DNA from 2 places in the Paenibacillus sp. J23TS9 genome. Region 1 is predicted to be linked to the other one. Evidence: predicted binding sites of a transcription regulator. Region 1 holds the regulator's gene; the other holds the start of a gene.
What was found. Region 1 encodes Rex, which represses fermentation and respiration genes when NADH is low (regulators of the CRP and FNR family bind a similar motif). Its sites were predicted from a motif close to TTGTGAAATATTTCACAA; they were not measured.
Positions count from the first base shown of each region.

Region 1 (3,965 bases):
GGCGATTGGTCTCTGTGCAGCTTCCTTCTCCATTCAATTATCGGGATCAGGCTTTACTGGTGATTCCGCGTGATTTTCCAAGTGTAAAAGGAAGTGTCGGAGATGCAGTGTTTGTGAATACACTGGTTCAATCTTTGGCGGATACCGCGGTTGCTACCCACGGAAGAATGCTCGTATTGTTTACTTCTTACCGCATGCTAAGGCAGGTCCATGAGCCACTCAAAAATGCACTTGCCAGCAGCGATATAACTGTATTAGGCCAAGGTGTTGACAGCGGCAGCCGCACCAAACTCATCCGCAGATTCCAAGACAGCAGCGCTTCTGTACTGCTCGGTACAAGCAGCTTCTGGGAAGGTGTGGATATTCCCGGAGAAGCGCTGACTTGTCTGGCTATTGTAAGGCTGCCATTCCAACCGCCGAACCATCCGCTCGTTGAGGCAAAAAGCGAACTGCTGCAGCGGCAGAAGAAAAACCCGTTTATGAAGCTTTCTGTGCCGCAGGCGGTTATTCGCTTCAAACAGGGCTTTGGTCGGCTGGTACGTACGGCAAATGATCGTGGGATTGTTATTGTATACGATACGCGTGTGATTGAATCCTATTACGGCAAGTACTTCCTATACTCATTGCCAGGACCCAAAATGGAACATATGATTACTGAAAAAATGGTTCCTCGCATATCCGAATGGCTTCATGAGGGCTAAGCATGCATCCGAATCAATTGACTGAAAAACATGTATATAAATTAAGCTGTTAAATAGGGGGAGCAAGCATGAAATCGGAGAAAATATCCGAAGCGGTTGTCCGCAGATTGCCTGTGTATTTAAGATACTTGAATGATCTGAATAAACGCGAGGTATCCACAGTATCATCACAGGAGCTCGGACTGAAGCTGGATTTGAATCCTGCACAGATTCGTAAGGATCTGGCTTATTTCGGGGATTTTGGCCGCAAGGGGATTGGTTACGATGTATCGTACCTGATCGAGAAAATTCGCCATATCCTGAATCTGGACCAGCAGATCAATGCCGTGCTCGTTGGAGCCGGTAATCTGGGTCACGCGCTATCGAATTATAACTTATACCTTCGGGAAAATATCAAGATTGTCGCTGTATTCGATGAGAATCCCAAAAAGGTAGGAACGCGCATCAGTACCTTAACGGTTCAGTCGATGGATGAAATTAGTGAAACGATCAAAGGCCAGAACATCCGTATTGGGATTATTACGGTTCCTGATGTTGAAGCGCAGAATGTGGCAGATAAGTTGATTACCGCCGGTATTGAGGCTATTCTCAACTTCGCACCAACCATTTTGAAGGCGCCTGCGAACATCCGGATCCATGCGGCTGATTTCACAACAGATCTGCTGAGTCTGGCTTATTATTTGGACAATGGAAAGGACGATTCTGCGGATGACGGAGAACATAAAGACAAATAAATGGGTAATTAAGAACGGAAGCTTTGCGGTTTCTGATGCAGACAAGCCGGTGATTCACGGCTGTATGGTGATCGAGGATGACATGATTACTTATATAGGAGAGGAAATGCCTGAGATCGAAAGCGATGTTTCTGTCGTGGATGGAACTCACCTTTTCTTCATGCCAGGACTGGTTAACACCCATGGTCATGCTGCCATGTCACTGCTGCGCGGGTATGGTGATGACCTTGCGCTGCAAATTTGGCTGGAAGAAAAAATGTGGCCTATGGAGGCTAAATTTACTTCTTCAGATGTGTACTGGGGCACTTCACTGTCCGTACTGGAAATGCTGAAAGGCGGTACCACTACGTTCCTGGATATGTATGACCATATGGACCAAGTCGCTAAGGTGGTTAAGGAATCGGGCATGCGTGCATCACTTATGCGCGGGGTTATTGGTCTGTGTCCAGAAGAGGTTCAGCGCCATAAGCTGAATGAAGCTATCGCGTTTGCACGTGACTGGAACGGACAAGCAGACGGTCGTATCACGACTATGATCTCACCACATGCACCATATACCTGCCCTCCGGACTTTATCGAAAAGTTTGTGCAGGCAGCCCATGACATGGATCTGCCGATGCATACCCATATGTCCGAGACGAAGGCTGAAGTGGAACAAAATGTCCGCGATTATGGAGTTCGTCCGGTCGCCCACTTAGAGAAGCTTGGCATGTTCTCGCGTCCTTCTCTGGTGGCACATGCTGTGCATCTGACGGATGAGGAAATTGAAATTCTGGCTGCTAATCATGTTGCTGTCTCCCATAACCCGGGAAGCAATCTGAAGCTGGCCAGTGGGGTGGCCCGCGTAACAGACCTGCTCAAAGCAGGAGTAACCGTATCGCTGGGTACCGATGGAGCGGCAAGCAATAATAATTTGGATATGTTTGAAGAAATGCGTCTTGCGGCATTGATTCATAAAGGTGTTTCCGGCGATCCTACTGCTATTCCTGCAGCCGAAGCACTCAAAATGGGTACGGTGTATGGGGCTCAATCGCTCTTTTTGAAAAATGTGGGTACGCTGGCTCCGGGGATGAAGGCAGATTTCATCGCCCTGAATACGGATCAGGCGCATTTCCTGCCACATACCGATCTTATCTCACATGCTATTTACTCCGCTTGCAGCAAGGATGTTGAGCATGTTTGGGTAGACGGCAAGCAAATTGTGAAACATGGCGCCTGTCTGACGCTGGACGAAGAGCGGATCCGCCGGGAAGCCCAAGCCGCTTTTGATGGTCTTCTGTCCCGATAAGGACGGAGGGCCTCAGAAAGGGAGCTTATGTTAAAGAATAAAAAAACGTGGATATTTCTCGGAATACTGTTACTCCTGCTGCTTGGGTTCGGTTCTTATCGTTATTACATATATGTAACGCAGGATATCCGCGCAGAAGAAACGGCAGCCATTCTCAAAGCCAAACAGGATACCAGTCTGGTAAAGGTGACCGAGGCAGAGAAATCAGTTTGGGACACGATCTGCTGGGCTATTGAAGGGTTGGATAAAGAGAACCGGCCAATTATGGTGTGGGTGACAATGGATGAGAACGGAAAGGTCAAGTCGGGAGAGGGAGCGGTTCATGAGGAGCTGCTTTCAAACGGTTTGTCCGAAGCCCAGATCAAAGAAAAGATTCAAAAGGAAATACCGGATTTGGACAAAATGAGACTGCTGCCTGGAACGTATAACGGAGAATATGCTTGGCAGCTGTTTTACCGCTCTAAGGACCACTATTACTATCAATTCTATCGTTTCAGCGATGGACAAAGTATTGGTGGACCATTTACTCTGCCGAATAGGTGAAAAATCATCCTGAAAATGGAAGAACCTCATTGAAAAATGGGGTTCTTTGGTGTGTACAGGATAAAATTTTAAATAATTTCACACTTTACCTTCGAAATCATATATACGATGTGATATACTTTTATTTGTATTCATGAGATATAAGATATGCAGCTCGATGTATCGGCTGTATTGATGTTGATAGAATAGAGCCTGAATAACCGTGACAAGAAGCTGCTGCCATAGCCTCCTTTGCCGCGGTTGTCTATTTTTTGTATGATGTAACTAGGTAATCTAGTTTTTTCAATTTTGAGAGGAGGACAACTGTTTGAAACTACGTCCAATACCTATTGTGCTTACTGTTGTTGTTTCAGCTGCAATATTGTTTGGTGGCTGGTTCTTTTACCGGCAGACAACCATGCAAGGGCCGCTTCAAAAAATTGTCCAGGATTATAAGGGCGTTAATAATGCTCAATTTAATATTAACCGCAATCAGATCAATTTGAAACTTGATTTGAAGCCGGAAACGAATTTATCTGGTCTTGTCGATCAGATTACGACGAAAGGTAAGTCGGTTGTAGGGAGCCGCACATTGAAATTCGATTTTGTAGATCATTCCTCCGACAAGCTGAATCGATATTGGGATTCCGCCATGTTTTCGGTAGCGGAAGCCATGGATAATAAAAAGTATACGGATATTCCTGCGAAATTGCAGGATCT
Region 1 covers NZ_BOSG01000001.1:751,274-755,238, forward strand. Annotated here, with positions in the region: gene dinG (ATP-dependent DNA helicase DinG) at 1-701, shown strand, start outside; gene KJS65_RS03855 (redox-sensing transcriptional repressor Rex) at 770-1,435, shown strand; gene KJS65_RS03860 (amidohydrolase) at 1,422-2,723, shown strand; gene KJS65_RS03865 (cell wall elongation regulator TseB-like domain-containing protein) at 2,751-3,266, shown strand; gene KJS65_RS03870 (hypothetical protein) at 3,574-3,965, shown strand, end outside.

Region 2 (3,965 bases), 550 kb from region 1:
GCAGAAAAATTGCAGCATGACGCAGATGAAAGCCAGTCCGTAACGGCGGCCGCTGTACAGCAGCCACATAGCAACCATGAAGAACCCGACGGACAGCGCCAGAAGCCAGCCCAAATCCATCATGTTTTGAAAATGCCGCTCATTGTGCTGGCTGAGGTAAATGAACGCGGTCAAAGCAACGATAATCGTGGGTGTGCTCCAGAACAGAGCGTAGCTTTGCATCAGCTTCAAGGCCGCATGGTCCTCTGCACGCGAAGCGTAGAAAGCCAGAAACGTTCCGCTGATGAACAGGACCGATACGATGGCGAGTCCCACGATGCACCACGATAAGGGGCTCGTAAGCAGGGCCCAGTAATCGAGCGTAACCGTCCCGCCCTGTTTCGTGATAAAACCGCCCTCGGAGAGCGTAAGCGCGACCGACAACGAGGCCGGAATCAAGAGCCCGGTAGCCCCGTATAAGAACAGGTACACGATGTTATTTTTGGAGCCGTAGTTCTCAAACGCATAGAACGACCCGCGAATGGCAAGCAAAATGACGGCAATGCTTCCGGGAACAAGGAGCGCTGACCCGTAATAATAGGCAGTATCCGGGAAGAAGCCAACGATGCCGATGTAGAAAAAGACGAAAAATACGTTCGTGATCTCCCAGACAGGCGACAAATATCGCGAAATCAGACGGTTAATCAAGTGATCCTTCTTCGTCAGGCGTGCGTAAAAAGCGAAGAAGCCCGCTCCGAAATCAATGGAGGCCACGATTAAATAACCGTACAAAAACAGCCACAACACCGAGATCCCAATGAGCTCGTAACTCATCATGCATGCCCCCTTTCTTCCGCCGTCTCGCCTTGGACAGGCTTCAGCCACTTCTCCATCTCGGTTTCGGCCGAATTATTGTTAAACAAACGGCGCAGCACGAGTACGCACACGATACCAAGGATGATATACAAGATCAGAAACAGGAAGAAAAGAATTCTCACGCTCGGCGATGTCGTAGCCGCGTCTTCCACTCGCATATACCCTCGGATGATCCACGGCTGCCGTCCAATCTCGGCATAGAACCATCCCAGCTCGACTCCGAGAAAAGCGAGCGGCGCTCCCAGAGCAATCACGCGAAGCAGCCACTTGTTGAGCTCGTTGCGCTTTTTCCAGATGATGAACAGAAAATATAGCAGCGAAATCCCCAATAACGTGAAACCGATTCCTGCCATCAAGTCAAACAAATAATGGACAAGCAGCGGCGGACGTTCATCCGTCGGGAACTCTTCAAGCCCCGTCACTTTTGCGTTAAAGTCTCCGAAGGCCAGGAAGCTGAGAAAATTCGGCAGATGAAGCGCTCCAATGATTTCATGCTCAGCGTTAAGCCAACCCAATAAAACCAGATCCGCGCCGCTTTCGGTCTCAAAATGCCATTCCGCGGCGGCCAGCTTCTCCGGCTGATGCTCCGCCAGAAACTTTGCGGATACATCCCCGGCCAACGTGTTGAGCAATCCGAACAGCAGAACGACGCCCATCATCAGCTTCAAAGCTTTTTTGTGGTAGGCGGACACCCCCTTTTTAAGCATCGTAAAGGCTGCAATTCCGGCGAGCAAGGCAGCACCCGTCAAATAAGCCGAGCTTAATACATGAAACACCTTGGAGAACGACGCCGAATTCAGCATTGCTTGCACCGGATCAACCGCTGTGAATTGTCCTCCTTCCATTGCAAAACCTCCGGGCTGGTTCATGAATCCGTTCACCGTCGTAATGAAAACGGCAGACATGCCCGCCCCGGCCACGACCGGAATCGTCAGCAGCCAATGAATGTATGGATTCTTGAACCTTTCCCACGTATACAGATAAATGCCCAGGAAGATCGCTTCGAAAAAGAACGCGAATACCTCCATGAATAACGGTAGCGCGATAACATTCCCTGCCAGCTTCATAAAATGGGGCCAGACCAAGGCCAACTGAAGCGAAATGGCCGTGCCCGTCACGACCCCGACAGCCACCGAAATGACGAACCCCCTCGACCACCTCTTTGCCATAAGTATGTAATGGGGGTCTTTCCTACGTATGCCGATCAACTCTGCAATCGCGATCATGAGCGGTATTCCCACGCCAAGCGTCGCGAAAATAGCATGGAACCCCAGAGTCATTCCTGTCACCAGCTTGCTCCACATCACCGTATCGATACCCATATTCGAATTCCTCCTTTCAAATGCCTAATCAACAATACCGTTTCTGGCTGTTAATTAAACATGCCTATGTTCTGCTTTACATAAAGAGATTTTTTTCACAAGGCAGTCTACCAAAACCCGATATTTAAAATTATTATATCTTTGTTCCTTAGCATTTCAATCCTGATTACGGCTTCGACCCTAAATGTTCAAAGAAGGATCAACTCTTTCCGACAACTCGGTGAAAAACCGCAAAACCACCCTTTTGAGCTATTGCTTCACCGAGAACCATCGGTTTTGTATTTCAAAAACCCCTTGCAATAAAAAAAGACCCGGCATATTGGAAATTGCCAAGCCCAGGATCTTTTCATATAAAATAAATCAGAATGACGAATTCAGCAATCATGAACGCTCTAAGGCCTTGATATCCTTTTTGATTTTATCGTAAGGAGGTTCCTGACCATCGTAATACGAAACGACAGTTCCCGTTTGGTCGACTAGAAAAAACGAGGTTCCATGAATGACCTGATCAGAAGCAGTATCCTTCTGTATCGCCATTTTGAAGTTGTTACGGGCATAAGTTTGGATGTCATCGAACGAATACCCTGTAAGTCCTTGCCAGTTTGTGAAGTCATCACTAAACTTGCTGATATAGGTTTTGATCGCTTCAGGATGATCGTTCTCGGGATCGACCGAAAACGAAACAAGGTCAGCCTTAATTCCGGCGTCTTTCAATTCCTGCTGCAGTTCCGCCATATTAGAGGTTAGTATGGGGCAGACGGTGGTGCAGTGCGTGAACATAAAATCTGCCACCCAAATTTTGCCTTTTAAATCCGAAATGTCTTTGCGATTCCCTTCTTGATCGATCGATTGAAACGATTCAAGTTTAATATTGAGCTTGTCCGGTTTATGATCACCGCAAGCGGTGACAAGCAGGATGCAGATAAGACACACTGCCAGTAAAACATTTCTGGTCTTAACCAAGTTTATCCCCTACTTTCCTTACTTCTTGTCTGCCAACCAGGATCCGAGCGTGTCAATGTCCTGCTCCGATAACCGGCTCTTAAACGACGGCATTCCGCCGCGTCCCATAGTCATTCTCTCCACAATCTCTTCCTTCGTGAGCTTTGACCCGATTTCTTTCAAGCTCGGTCCGACTATGCCGCTTAGATCAGCAGCATGGCAAGACAAGCAACTTTTTTTATACAACATTTCGGCCCCGTTTGAATCTGAATCCCTCTCGACTACGGCCGTGTTCGTTTCGTTCTGTTGGCTGGAATGGCTTCCGCATGCGGCCAACATGATAATCGTGATAATTAAAACCGTAAATAATGGCATACTCAATCTCATCCATTTTTCCCCCTTTGCCCTGAAATGAATGGTCGGGCGAGAAATATCAATGTTCATGCGTACTTTGATTCGGATCCGCCTTCGCCTTCGCTATTTCTTTTTCGGAAACGTTGCCTACCACCAGCTGCCTGCGCGGCATGTTATGCATTCCGCGGGCAGACACGTGCGCCACAACATAATAAATACCTTCTGTGGGGAACTCTTTCTCAATGCTATAAACGCCTTCACCTTGGTGCTTACCTTGGAGCGTCTCATGATTTGTTTCTCCCCACTTCCATAATTCGAACTCCACTTCCTTGGCGTCATTGACCGCCTCCCCTCCCTGTGAGACGCTCGCGCTAATCTCGACAGGCAGATTCAGTGCGGGCTTATCAGGGCTCGTTTGGATGCTAACGTTAATAACGTCCTGGAATAGTCCTTGTCCGGATTCTGCATTATGCGCCGAATCTGAACATGCCG
Region 2 covers NZ_BOSG01000001.1:1,301,047-1,305,011, forward strand. Annotated here, with positions in the region: gene KJS65_RS06275 (cytochrome d ubiquinol oxidase subunit II) at 1-816, opposite strand, end outside; gene KJS65_RS06280 (cytochrome ubiquinol oxidase subunit I) at 813-2,177, opposite strand; gene KJS65_RS06285 (SCO family protein) at 2,559-3,140, opposite strand; gene KJS65_RS06290 (c-type cytochrome) at 3,159-3,506, opposite strand; gene KJS65_RS06295 (FixH family protein) at 3,553-3,965, opposite strand, start outside.
Region 2: a site for Rex is predicted at 2,261-2,278, ahead of KJS65_RS06280 (cytochrome ubiquinol oxidase subunit I). Genes of this name have one in related genera too.